2 regions of the Vibrio sinaloensis genome follow, and region 1 is predicted to be linked to the other one. Evidence: predicted binding sites of a transcription regulator. Region 1 holds the regulator's gene; the other holds the start of a gene.

Region 1 (6,211 bases):
GTAAAAGCCATAGCAGTGATTCGGGTTTTTGGTGACACCAGCGCCGACCGCGGCAACCATGGAGTAACCCTCTTTGAGTTTTAGCTCAGCTTCAAAGGCGACGTCTTGCAGGTGCTCAAGAGCGCCGCCGACGATTTCACTGGTGTAAGCCAAGTTAATTCGATGCTTGTCTGGCTGTGCTTCATAAGTGAGTGGTTCAAGTTGCGCTCGCTTGAGACTAGACAAGACTTCGCGCTCTAGGCGCTCAAAGTTGTGTCCTGCGGCGAAACTGAGTTGAATCAACAGCACCTCATCCAGAGAAGAGATAATTTTGGCTCCGCGTCCTGACGCCAAGACGCGCTCAATACGGGTAGAACCAGACTCGGGTTGATAGCTGCAACGCAAGTGCAGATCCATCGTGCTCTGGGCCACAGGCTGCAGAGTGCGGCTATGCAGTACGGGCGCGGCCAAGCGCGCGAGCTCGCTGGCTTCATCGAGTCTGAGTAGCGGCAGCAAACAAGCGTCGCTGACCAGTCTTGGGTCGGCACTGTATACCCCAGCGACGTCACTCCAGATAGTCACACGGCTCACTTCCGCCAGTGCGCCAATAACGGTAGCGGAATAATCTGAGCCATTACGACCGAGCAGAACCGTATGCCCTTGTGTGTCTCGAGCCATAAAGCCGGTGATCACCACCCGATGATGCGCGTGCTGAATCAGGGCTTCTTTAATCAGCGGGTAAGAGGCACCGAAGTCTACCTCAGGCTGTGTGCCCGATTCCGCGCGTAAAAATGAGCGCGCGTCTTGAGCGACGGCGGCTAATCCGTTTTGATTAAGTAGTGCGGCAAGCAAACGTGAAGACCACACTTCACCATGGCCCAACACCGATGCTTTGTCTGCTTGAGTTAGCGGTGCGGTCAACTCGCCGAGCGTACTGAACTCATCGTGTAGTGTGGCGAGCAGCTGTTGCTGAGCCTCGCCCTCAATCAGTGATTCGATAAGCTCAGACTGATATTGACGTAAAGATTGCAACTCTTCATGGGCGAGGCGGCCATCTTTATGTAACGCTTCGGTGAAGGCGATCAATCTATTGGTGGTTTTGCCTGCGGCAGAGACAACAATCAGATCGTCGCTGTTTGAGTATTGTTTTAAAATGCCCGCAACGCGTTGATAGCAATCTGGGTCAGCGAGGCTGCTGCCACCAAATTTATGCAGTTGGCGAGGAGTCTTAGACATTATTGCGCCTCCTTGACTGTCGCAAAGGCTTGCTTGAGATCGTCAATGAGATCGTCGCTGTCTTCTAAACCCACAGACAGACGCAGCAACAGTTGAGAAATGCCCGCTTCTGCCAAGGCGACGTCACCCATCGCACGGTGAGTCATTGAGGCAGGATGACAAATCAGGCTCTCCACCCCACCGAGAGATTCGGCCAAAGAGAACAGTTCAAGTTGGCCGACAAACGCCTTCAATTGCTCAAAGCTGCCTGCAAACTCAAAGCTCAACATAGAGCCAAAGCCACTTTGTTGCTTTTTGGCAATCTCATGCCCTGGATGCTCGGGCAGGCTAGGGTGATAGATGGTGCCGACCAAAGGCTCGCTTTGCAGATAGTGCAAAATGGCATTGGCACTCTCTTCGTGCGCTTTCATTCTCGCGCCTAAGGTGCGAATGCCACGCAGGGTCATGTAGCTGTCGAAAGGGGTACCCGTGGCGCCCAGGCAGTTGCCCCACCACGCAAGCTCCTCAGCATGTTGCTCTGTTTTGGTGATCACCACACCGCCAATAACATCAGAGTGGCCGTTGATGTACTTAGTCGTCGAATGGATAACAAAATCTGCTCCAAGCTCAAGCGGCTTTTGGAAAACGGGCGTCAAGAAGGTATTGTCGACCGCCACCAGAGCTCCAACTTGATGCGCTTGCTGGCAGACCTGTTCAATGTCCACCACGCGCACTAGAGGGTTGGATGGGGTTTCGAGCAAAACAAGCTTTGGCTTTTGGCTCAATGCATCGGCGAGCGCTTGTGGGTCGGATTGATCGACAAATAGGACTTTGAAGTCCCCTTTATTGGCCCGCGTATTGAATAGACGGTAGGTGCCGCCATAACAGTCGTGAGGAGCGACAATCAAATCCTGAGGCCCCAAGAAAGCCGATACCCAAAGGTTGAGTGCCGAAGTTCCGCAGTTGGTTACCACCGCGCCTTTACCTGATTCGAGCTCGTACAGGGCGGTTTCTAGTAAGCCACGATTAGGATTACCTGAGCGGGTATAGTCATATTTTGGTACTTCCCCAAACGCAGGGAAACCATAGTTCGTCGAGAGATAAATAGGGGGAACAACGGCGTGATGTTGAGTGTCTGACTCGATACCAGTACGTACCGCGATTGTGGCTGGTTTGCGGGTGCTCATAGGTGTTTCCTTTCGAACTATCGTGACTATTTGTGGGGAATACGCTATACCTGAACGGGTAAAAGCAGCGCTTCCTGCTCCATATCTCACCACTTTACTTGTCAAAAATGTGGACGTCAATACTTCTAGACGTCTATATGTCTTTGCTTGTGGACATAAATCCCGCTAAAATTGCGGTTTCTAATTTAAAACACAATTATTTACAAAGGTGCGCAATGGCAGACTGGAATGGCGAATACATTAGCCCATACGCTGAGCATGGAAAGAAAAGTGAACAAGTAAAGAAGATCACTGTTTCTATTCCATTGAAAGTATTAAAGGTTTTAACTGATGAGCGCACGCGTCGTCAGATCAATAACCTACGCCATGCGACCAACAGTGAGTTGCTGTGCGAAGCGTTTTTGCATGCGTATACCGGACAGCCACTACCGACGGATGAAGATTTGCGTAAAGATCGTCCGGATGATATTCCGGCCGAAGTCAAAAAACTGATGACCGAAATGGGCATCGAGTTTGAAGCATTTGATGAATAGAACCCTTGCACCTAATTTTTCGCTTAGCGCCTAATAAAAAAAACCGCTGTATCAAACAGCGGTTTTTATTGCAACTTGTATCTTACTCGCTCATGTAGTTTTCAGGCATTTCGATACGTGCAACACCAGAATCTACTGCTGCTTGAGCCACGGCTTTCGCCACGCGAGGCAGTAGTCGCGGATCCATTGGTTTAGGAATGATGTAATCAGGACCAAAAGAAAGCTTATCAATGCCCGCAGCAGTGAGCACTTCAGCCGGGACCTCTTCTTTGGCTAGTTGACGAATCGCTTCAACGGCGGCAAGTTTCATCTCATCATTAATTTCACTGGCGCGTACATCCAGAGCGCCGCGGAAAATGAATGGGAAACAGAGTACATTGTTGACTTGGTTTGGGTAATCACTGCGACCAGTACCCATGATTAGGTCTTGGCGAACTTGTTGAGCAAGCTCTGGCTTGATTTCTGGATCTGGGTTTGAACAAGCAAATACCACAGGCTTGTATGCCATCAGTGCCAGCGCTTCTGGAGACAGCAGGTTTGGCCCCGATACGCCAAGGAACAAGTCAGCGCCTTCAATTACATCTTCCAGCGTACGTTTATCTGTGTTGTTGGCAAACAGTTGCTTGTACTCATTTAGGTCGTCACGACGGGTGTGAATAACGCCTTTGCGGTCAAGCATGTAAATTTTCTCGCGCATCGCGCCACATTTGATCAGCAGTTCCATACAGGCGACGGCCGCAGCACCTGCCCCCAGACACACGATAGTTGCGTCTTGCAGTTTCTTTCCTTGTAACTCAATCGCATTGAGCATACCTGCTGCGGTGACAATCGCGGTACCATGCTGATCGTCGTGGAAGACCGGCACATCACAACGCTCAATCAGCTGCTTTTCAATCTCAAAACAGTCAGGTGCCTTGATATCTTCGAGGTTGATACCACCAAAGGTGTCGGCAATGTTTGCCACGGTATCGACAAACTCTTCGATAGTGCGGTGTTTCACTTCAATATCAATCGAATCAAGACCTGCAAAGCGCTTAAATAGCAGTGCTTTACCTTCCATCACAGGCTTTGATGCCATTGGGCCTAGATTACCTAAACCAAGAATAGCGGTACCGTTAGAGATCACCGCAACCATGTTGCCTTTTGCTGTGTACTTATAAACGTTATCGACGTTTTGCGCGATTTCACGTACAGGTTCTGCTACACCTGGGCTGTAGGCGAGAGCCAGATCTTTTGCTGTCTCGGCCGGCGTAGTGAGTTCGACCGAAATTTTGCCTGGGGTTGGGTAGGCATGGTAATCCAATGCTTGTTGACGAAATTGTTCTTCAGGGGATAGTGGTTGACGATTGTCATCAGACATAGGTGTGGGTACTCGTTAATAGTTATAAGGAAAGGGGGAACCCATTTTAGAGTAACTAAGTCAAGCTGCATAGGTCAGGATGCGAGCGGAAGCAATAAAAAGTAGTAAAAGTAGGCTGATAAGACCAGATATCAAGAGATATCGCTAGGTCTTGCCGTCATTGGTAACACAATGCACTGATAACGCCGAGATAACCTGATTATAGGCAACAAAAAAGGACGCCTGAGCGTCCTTTTCTTGATTCGATATCTAAGCAGTGATTACTTCTTGCTTGATAGAGCACCGAAACGCTTGTTGAAGCGATCAACACGGCCGCCTGTATCAACGATACGTTGCTTACCAGTGTAGAACGGGTGACATTTGTCACATACGTCTAGGTGGATAGAATCTTTGTCTAGCGTTGAGTTGAACTCAAAAGAGTTACCGCAAGAACAAGTCGCTTTAACTGCTTTGTACTCTGGGTGGATACCAGCTTTCATGGGAGAACCTCTGAATATAGGCCGTGTCGCTATCCGATGCTAAGCCGGACACCACACGTAGTTAATAAAAATTGCTTGGATACCGCTGCCAGTTGGCAAGCCATATCTCTAAGGCGCGATATAGTAATGAATCGAGACTCAGGGATCAAGCCGTTAGCGAAGAAAACTGCTACTTTTTTAGCCGCAAGGGGGAGGGGAGTATCTGACTGTCTCTCTTTCTTGTGCGGGGCTTTTCCCTTAGACTAAACCACGTTACCTCTCCAAGAGCTTGATAGCGATTATGCGCCCAACGATTGCTCGAGTTGCGCTGCCTGTGCCACTCGATAAACAATTTGACTATCTGATACCCAGTCACCTGTTTCCCATTATAGGGGGACGGGTCTCTGTACCATTTGGTCGTCAAACCTTGGTTGGGGTGGTCACGGCACTGACTCATGAATCGCAGTTTGATCAGAGCAAGCTCAAACCCATTCAACAAGTCCTCGACAACCAGCCCGTATGGCCGCAAAAACTCTACCAGTTATTACAGTGGTGCAGCCTTTATTATCAATACCCGCTGGGAGATACGCTTTTTAATGCCATGCCGAGTGCGCTGCGCAAAGGAAAGCCGGCGGACTTTGCCACTTTAGTCTCTTGGCAATTAACTCGTCAGGGCCGCGATCAACTGATGCAGGGATTTGGCCGAGCGGTGAAACAGGCTAAAGTGATGCATATGCTCGAAGGCGGGCCAGTGGCGCATCAAGCCATGCTTGATCAGGAGATAAGCTCATCGGTGCTGAAAACCTTGGTCGAGAAAGGTTGGATTGAATCCGTTGAGAAAAAGCCAGAGCTCGGTCAATGGCCTCATGATATTGAAGCGGCGGTAGATAAGCCCAAACTCAATGCCGAGCAGGCGGTGGCGATTGCGACAGTTAATAGCAATGACGGGTTTGCTTGTTATCTGCTGGAAGGGGTAACCGGCTCGGGCAAAACCGAAGTCTACCTTAACCTGATTAAGCCCGTACTCGAGAAAGGCGAACAAGCGCTAGTATTGGTGCCAGAAATCGGCTTAACGCCACAAACCATCAATCGATTTAAAAAGCGCTTTAATGTCCCGGTCGAGGTGATCCATTCAGGATTGAATGATACGGAGCGTTTAAACGCTTGGCTTAGCGCTCGAGACAAGGCCGCGGGTATCGTGATTGGTACTCGCTCGGCGTTACTGACGCCATTTGCCAAGCTAGGCATCATTATTGTCGATGAAGAGCATGACGCTTCATACAAGCAACAAGACAGTTTGCGCTACCATGCTCGTGATGTTGCGGTGATGCGTGCCAGTAAAGAGCAGATCCCAATAGTGCTCGGCTCTGCCACTCCAGCCCTTGAGACTTTATATAATGCGCTGGCTGGCAAGTACCACCATTTGGTGCTGAGTGCGCGCGCAGGCAATGCGACCGCAACCACCAATAAAGTGCTTGA
Region 2 (6,211 bases), 910 kb from region 1:
GAGACTATCCAGGCGGCGTACCGTATCGGTGACTCAACCACCAACATCATTACGCCGATGATGAGCTACTTCGGTCTGATCTTGGCTGTGGCAACTCGTTACATGAAGAACCTAGGTATCGGTACGCTGATCGCGACCATGCTGCCGTACTCAATCTGCTTTATCGTTGGTTGGAGTCTGCTGTTCTACCTTTGGGTGTTTGTGTTTGGTCTACCTGTTGGTCCTGGCGCAGCAACTTACTACACACCTTAATTTTCAGGTTAAACTTAATTTCATCAAAGCCGGAGCAGTGAGCTCCGGCTTTTTTACGCGTGGAGCATACCAAGGCTCGGTTTGACAAGCGTCGAGAGGCGACTTTACTTATGAGAGTACAGCGGATTACAAAGTAGACTTTGGATGGTCGGATGCTGGGAAGTCGGCGAGGTAGACGAATGAGGCAGTTTCTACAGCGATTAACATCTTTTTGTGTGATGGCCTGCTTACCTGCGTTCGCGCAAACGCCTATTCAACTGGTAACGCTCGACTACCCACCTTATATCGAATTTCGTCAGGATAAACTGTCAGGAGTTGCGATCAAATTGGTGGAGTCGATATTTGCAGAGCTTAATCAACCTATCACTATTGAAGTTTTGCCTTGGGCTAGGGCGTTGAGTTTAGTTGAGTATGGCCGAGCAGATGCCATTTTTACCGCTTTCAAAACACCAAGCCGAGAGCGTTTTGCACACTTCAGTGATCAGGTGTTGTTCGTTCAAAATATCAGTTTAGTTGTCCGTTCATCTTCTTCGATAGCCAGCCAAGATTTTTTTACCCAAGATCATTCGACTCTGGCGCTTTGTGTGGTCAATCGAGTGAGTTATGGCAATCAGTTTGACAATTTACTTGTTGAGAATCGATTTCGTCGTGTTTTTAAACGCGACAGTGCAGAGGAATGTGCTCGCTTAGTCAGAGCGGGAAGAGTTGATGTTTGGGTCAACAATGAGTTTGGAGCGCGAAGTATTTTGGTTACCGAGGGGCTTGAGCAAGAGTTGCAGGTTTTGTCTCCTCCATTGGAGGCTACGGCAAGCTATATCGCTTTTTCTCAGCGGCGTGGTCATCAAGCTTTGCTCAAGCGGTTTGATGAGGTTTTGCGGCAGATGAAGCAAGATGGTCGTTATCAAGCGTTAATCGATGCCTATTTTCAACAGTTGCGCCAGCAGCGAAAATAAAAGGCTGACACAGAATGTCAGCCTTGAGCAAAATGGGAGTGAACGCCGGGAATTACCAGCCTTTTACTACGCCGCCTTGGAAAATGTCAGAGGCTGCTTGGTAAACCTCGTCGGTTTGGTAAGCCTTGACGAAGTTTTGTACATTCTCAGCTTGGACATTGTCTTCACGAGCCACAATCAGGTTAACGTATGGAGACTCTTTATCTTCAACAAAAACGCCGTCTTTTTGAGGAGTTAGGTTGATTGAGCTCGCGTAAGTCGTATTGATTACTGACAGCGCTACATCATCCAGTGAGCGTGGAAGCTGAGCAGCGTCTAGCTCTACGATAGTGATGTTTTTTGGGTTCTCAACGATATCGCGTACCGTGGCTAGTAGACCCACATTTTCACGTAGCTTGAGTAGACCTTGCTGTTCAAGAAGTAGCAGTGAACGACCTAGGTTGGTCGGATCGTTTGGTACCGCGATACGAGCGCCATCTTGGATCTCGTCCACAGATTGAACTTGCTTAGAGTAACCTGCAATTGGGTAAACAAACGTGTTGCCAGCAATCGTTAGTTTGTAACCACGGTCTGCCACTTGCTGATCTAGATATGGCTTATGTTGGAACGCATTGATATCGATTGAACCATCATCAAGCGCTGCGTTTGGCGTCACGTAATCTGTGAAAGTGACCAGTTCAACATCAAGACCATACTGCTCTTTCGCGACTTTCGCTGCCACTTCTGCTACTTGTGCTTCTGCGCCAGCCATGACACCCACTTTGATTTTGCTGGTGTCTGCCGCTTGCTCACCACAGCCTGCTAGAACGAGTGCCGACGCTGCGGCTGCGATAGTCAAAAGACCTTTAAGACTGAATTTCATCACTATCTCCTTATGAATAAATCTGTGAATTTATAATTTATTGGTTGTTTATCTGTGGTCAACACGACGAACGATCGCATCACCAATGGATTGAATAATTTGTACCAGCACAATCAGCATCACTACCGTTACGGCCATGATCACCACATCATAGCGGTGGAATCCGTAGCGAATTGCCACATCGCCAAGACCGCCGCCACCCACCGTACCTGCCATCGCTGAGTAGCTGACTAGGGTGACCAGTGTAATGGTCACTGAGTTGACTATAGTTGGCATCGCTTCTGGCAGTAGCACTTTGCTGATGATCTGCATCGGCGTCGCGCCCATAGATTGCGCTGCTTCGACTAAGCCGGTAGGCACTTCCAATAGCGCACCCTCAATTAAGCGAGCAACAAATGGGATTGCGCCAATCGTCAGTGGCACAATGGCCGCTGTTGTGCCGATAAAGGTGCCGACCAACAGCTTTGTGACCGGAATGATTGCCACCATCAACACTAAGAAAGGCACAGAGCGTCCAATGTTGACGATAGCGCCAAGCACACTGTTTAACTTGGTGTTTTCTAGCAGACCGCCCTTTTTAGTAGTGTGTAGAATAACCCCGAGAGGAATGCCTACCGCAAAGCCAACAATCCCAGCAACGGCCACCATGTATAGGGTTTCCCAGGTTGCACCGAGCAGCAACTTGCTGTTAAGGCTTAACCACTGTGAAATTTCATTAAAGGACATAACCCAGCACCTCTACTTTTACGTTGTGGTCACGCAGGAACTCAATGGCTGCGTTGTCATCTTGTTCATTACCAAATAGTTCAGCCACCATCATGCCGAACTTGACGCCGCCCGCGTAGTCGAGATCTGAACTTAAAATAGAGACATCGATGTTAAATTTGCGTGCGATTTGAGTCATAAGTGGCGCATCCACGGTTGCGCCGGTGAATTCAAGGCGCACCAGCGGGTAACTGCCTTCAACACGAGTCGGTTGCAGACGTGCTTGGTAATCTTCGGGAATCGATAGATCCAGCGTAGAACGAATAAACTCATGAGCCAGGTCTGTTTTCGGGTGAGCAAATATCTCCCCGACGGTGCCTTTTTCAACCAACTCGCCACCGCCAATGATCGCCACTTGATGACAGATGCTTTTCACAACGTCCATCTCATGGGTAATTAACAGCATGGTGATGTTGAGTTTGCGGTTGATCTCTTTTAGCAGTTCTAAAATCGATTGTGTGGTGGCCGGATCGAGCGCACTGGTCGCTTCATCACACAGCAGAACTTTAGGATCCGATGCGAGTGCACGCGCAATCGCCACACGCTGCTTCTGACCGCCACTTAGGTTTGCTGGGTAGCTTTCGTGTTTGTCGGCCAAACCGACCAGTTTTAGCAGTTCGGTGACTTTGGATTCGATTTGCGTTTTATCTTTACCCGCTAACTCCAGCGGCAGTGCGACGTTGCCAAACACTGTGCGTGAAGAGAGTAAGTTAAAGTGCTGAAAGATCATGCCAATGTTACGACGCGCTTCGCTCAATTGAGATTTGCTCAGTTGAGTAAGGTCGACACCGTCTACCACAATTGAGCCGCTGGTAGGGGCTTCAAGCATGTTTACACAGCGAATAAGGGTACTTTTCCCTGCTCCTGATGAGCCAATAACACCAAAAATGGTTCCCTGAGGAATGGTCAGGTTGATCTCTTTCAAGGCGTGAATCTCCTTATTGCCTTGATAGAAAACCTTATTTACTTGATTAATTTCAATCATTGAGAAACCCGTTATCAGTTTGGATGAGCAGCAGATGATTATGTTGAGCTACATCTCATTTAGTAGAGGATGCTATGGGTTTGTGGTTTTAGTGTCAATAGATATTTTTACGTCTAGACGTCTAAACGTATTTTTCGCTAAAACCAATCGGAATGAGTTAGTCATGAATGACATATAGCGACTGGCTTGATGCCGTCAAGATGGCATATTGAAGTGACTCAGGTATAATCTGAGTAATAAAACTAGTGAAATGAGAAACATATTTTGGCCAAACCCGCAGTCTTTTTAGATCGTGACGGCGTGATTAATGTCGACCACGGTTACGTCCATGATGAACATGACTTTGAGTTTATCGATGGGGTATTTGAAGCCGCTAAACAGTTGAAACAGATGGGTTATCAACTTGTTCTGGTGACTAATCAGTCCGGTATTGCCCGTGGTAAGTTCAGTGAAGATCGCTTTCTGTCTCTGACTCAATGGATGGATTGGAACTTTGTCGACAATGGGGTTGAGTTCGATGGGATTTATTATTGCCCACATCATCCAGAGCATGGGGTTGGTAAATACAAAGAAGATTGCGATTGTCGTAAACCTAAACCCGGTATGTTTTTCTCAGCACGTGATTTTCTAAAGATTGATATGGAAAATTCGGTCATGGTGGGCGACAAAGCAGAAGATCTTATGGCTGCCGAAGCCGCTGGCGTCGGGACCAAAATCTTGGTCCGCACCGGTAAGCCAGTTACCGAGAAAGGCCAGGCCCTTGCCACAGTGGTGCTAGACAGCATTAAAGAAGTCCCTGCTTTTCTAGCGAAATAGTTTGACTATAGAGCCGCCAGTGCGGCTTTTGTTTTGTCTGGAGGTGACTATGCTACGTTTGCTAACCGCATTCGCACTTACGGGGATGCTTATCGGCTGTGCTGATGATCGCGTGGTGAGAGAAGAGGTGTTTCAAGGCGATTTTCTTTTCTATCAATGCGAATCTCAATACACTTTCCAAGTGGCTTATATGCCCAATACCCCAGCGGCATTGTTGCGCACAGAGCGAGGGGATTTTCGTCTTATGCAAGTGGCGTCCGGCTCTGGGACCAAATATATCCTTGATGATCAAACCACCGAAAAACCCAACCCGAACACTCTTTACACTAAGGGCAACCAAGCTCGTCTAGAGGTTGGGCGGCAGGTACACAAAAATTGCCTTACCCAGTAATTGCTTTACTATTGGGGGAAAACGGCGCCACTATGTTGGCGCTATATTTAACAAAATCAGTAGGCTATGACTAAGAAACTCACTATTCTTGATATTGCTCGTTTGTCTGGTGTCGGTAAATCGACTGTCTCGCGCGTGTTGACCAATGACCCTAAAGTCAAGCCTGAAACTCGGGCTAAAGTCGAGCAGGTGATCCAAGAGTCTGGTTATGTACCGTCCAAATCGGCGCAGTCGATGCGGGGCGGCAGTCAGAAAGTGGTTGGTGTGATTATCTCGCGTCTGGACTCTCCATCGGAAAACAAGGCTGTCAGCAGTATGCTCTCAACGCTGTATGCCGCTGGCTACGATGTGGTGATCATGGAGAGTCAGTTTGACCGCTATAAGACCAATGAACACCTAGACGTGTTAAAAAAACGCAGTGTTGATGGTGTTATCGTGTTTGGCTTTAGTGATTTTGACCTCTCTAAGCTTGCCAGTTGGAACAACCACAGTGTGGTGATTGCCATGGATACTCAGCAGGTCTCATCGATCAATTACGATAACAACCAAGTTATCGTTAAAGCGTTGCAATACCTAGAGGGCAAACAGCTTTCTCAAATCGCATTTATCGGCGTTGATCCGAGTGATAAAACCACAGGTCAGGTTCGTTTAGCGGCGTATCTAAACTGGTGTCAGCAAAAAGGGCTAACGCCCAATCATCGCACAGGGCAACTCAGTCATGAGAGTGCCTATCTACTGGTCGACGATGTGCTGACAGACAAAACCCAAGCCATTGTTTGTGCAAGCGATACCCTAGCCTTGGGGGTGATCAAGCGGCTGCAAGAACTCAACCGAGAAGACGTGGTCGTGACCGGGGTGGGGGGCAATGAGCTGCTCTCATTCCTGTTTCCCAAAGTGTTCAGTATTGACCCTGGGTATGCTTTAGCAGGAGAGAAGGCTGCTAAGTTATTGATATCTCAAATTAATGGTGAAATTGACAAGATTCACCTAACCCAAGAACCTATCTCAATTTAAGTCATTATTTTCAAACTGTTTTAAAATTATACTGTGATCTCATTCAATTAATGGGACTGTTCCCATTTTTATCTTTCGATAGATCTGACACTATAATAATCATAAATGGGAATGTTCCCATAAATATAAAAGTAAACCTGTCAGTGTGAACTGAACAAGAATGAGAATCCAAT

The links. Region 1 encodes MetJ, which represses methionine synthesis genes. Its sites were predicted from a motif close to TTAGACNTNTANANGTCTAA; they were not measured.
Region 2: the regulator MetJ is predicted to act here: its motif matches at 3,923-3,942, upstream of metN (methionine ABC transporter ATP-binding protein MetN).

What each region holds. Positions count from the first base shown of each region.
Region 1 covers NZ_CP096199.1:2,761,620-2,767,830, reverse strand. Annotated here, with positions in the region: gene MTO69_RS12630 (bifunctional aspartate kinase/homoserine dehydrogenase II) at 1-1,215, opposite strand, end outside; gene MTO69_RS12625 (O-succinylhomoserine (thiol)-lyase) at 1,215-2,381, opposite strand; gene metJ (met regulon transcriptional regulator MetJ) at 2,597-2,914, shown strand; gene MTO69_RS12615 (malic enzyme-like NAD(P)-binding protein) at 2,997-4,274, opposite strand; gene rpmE (50S ribosomal protein L31) at 4,535-4,753, opposite strand; gene priA (primosomal protein N') at 5,034-6,211, shown strand, end outside.
Region 2 covers NZ_CP096199.1:704,680-710,890, forward strand. Annotated here, with positions in the region: gene MTO69_RS03290 (AbgT family transporter) at 1-252, shown strand, start outside; gene MTO69_RS03295 (substrate-binding periplasmic protein) at 432-1,205, shown strand; gene MTO69_RS03300 (MetQ/NlpA family lipoprotein) at 1,258-2,067, opposite strand; gene MTO69_RS03305 (methionine ABC transporter permease) at 2,116-2,793, opposite strand; gene metN (methionine ABC transporter ATP-binding protein MetN) at 2,783-3,817, opposite strand; gene gmhB (D-glycero-beta-D-manno-heptose 1,7-bisphosphate 7-phosphatase) at 4,082-4,633, shown strand; gene MTO69_RS03320 (MliC family protein) at 4,683-5,024, shown strand; gene treR (trehalose operon repressor TreR) at 5,091-6,038, shown strand.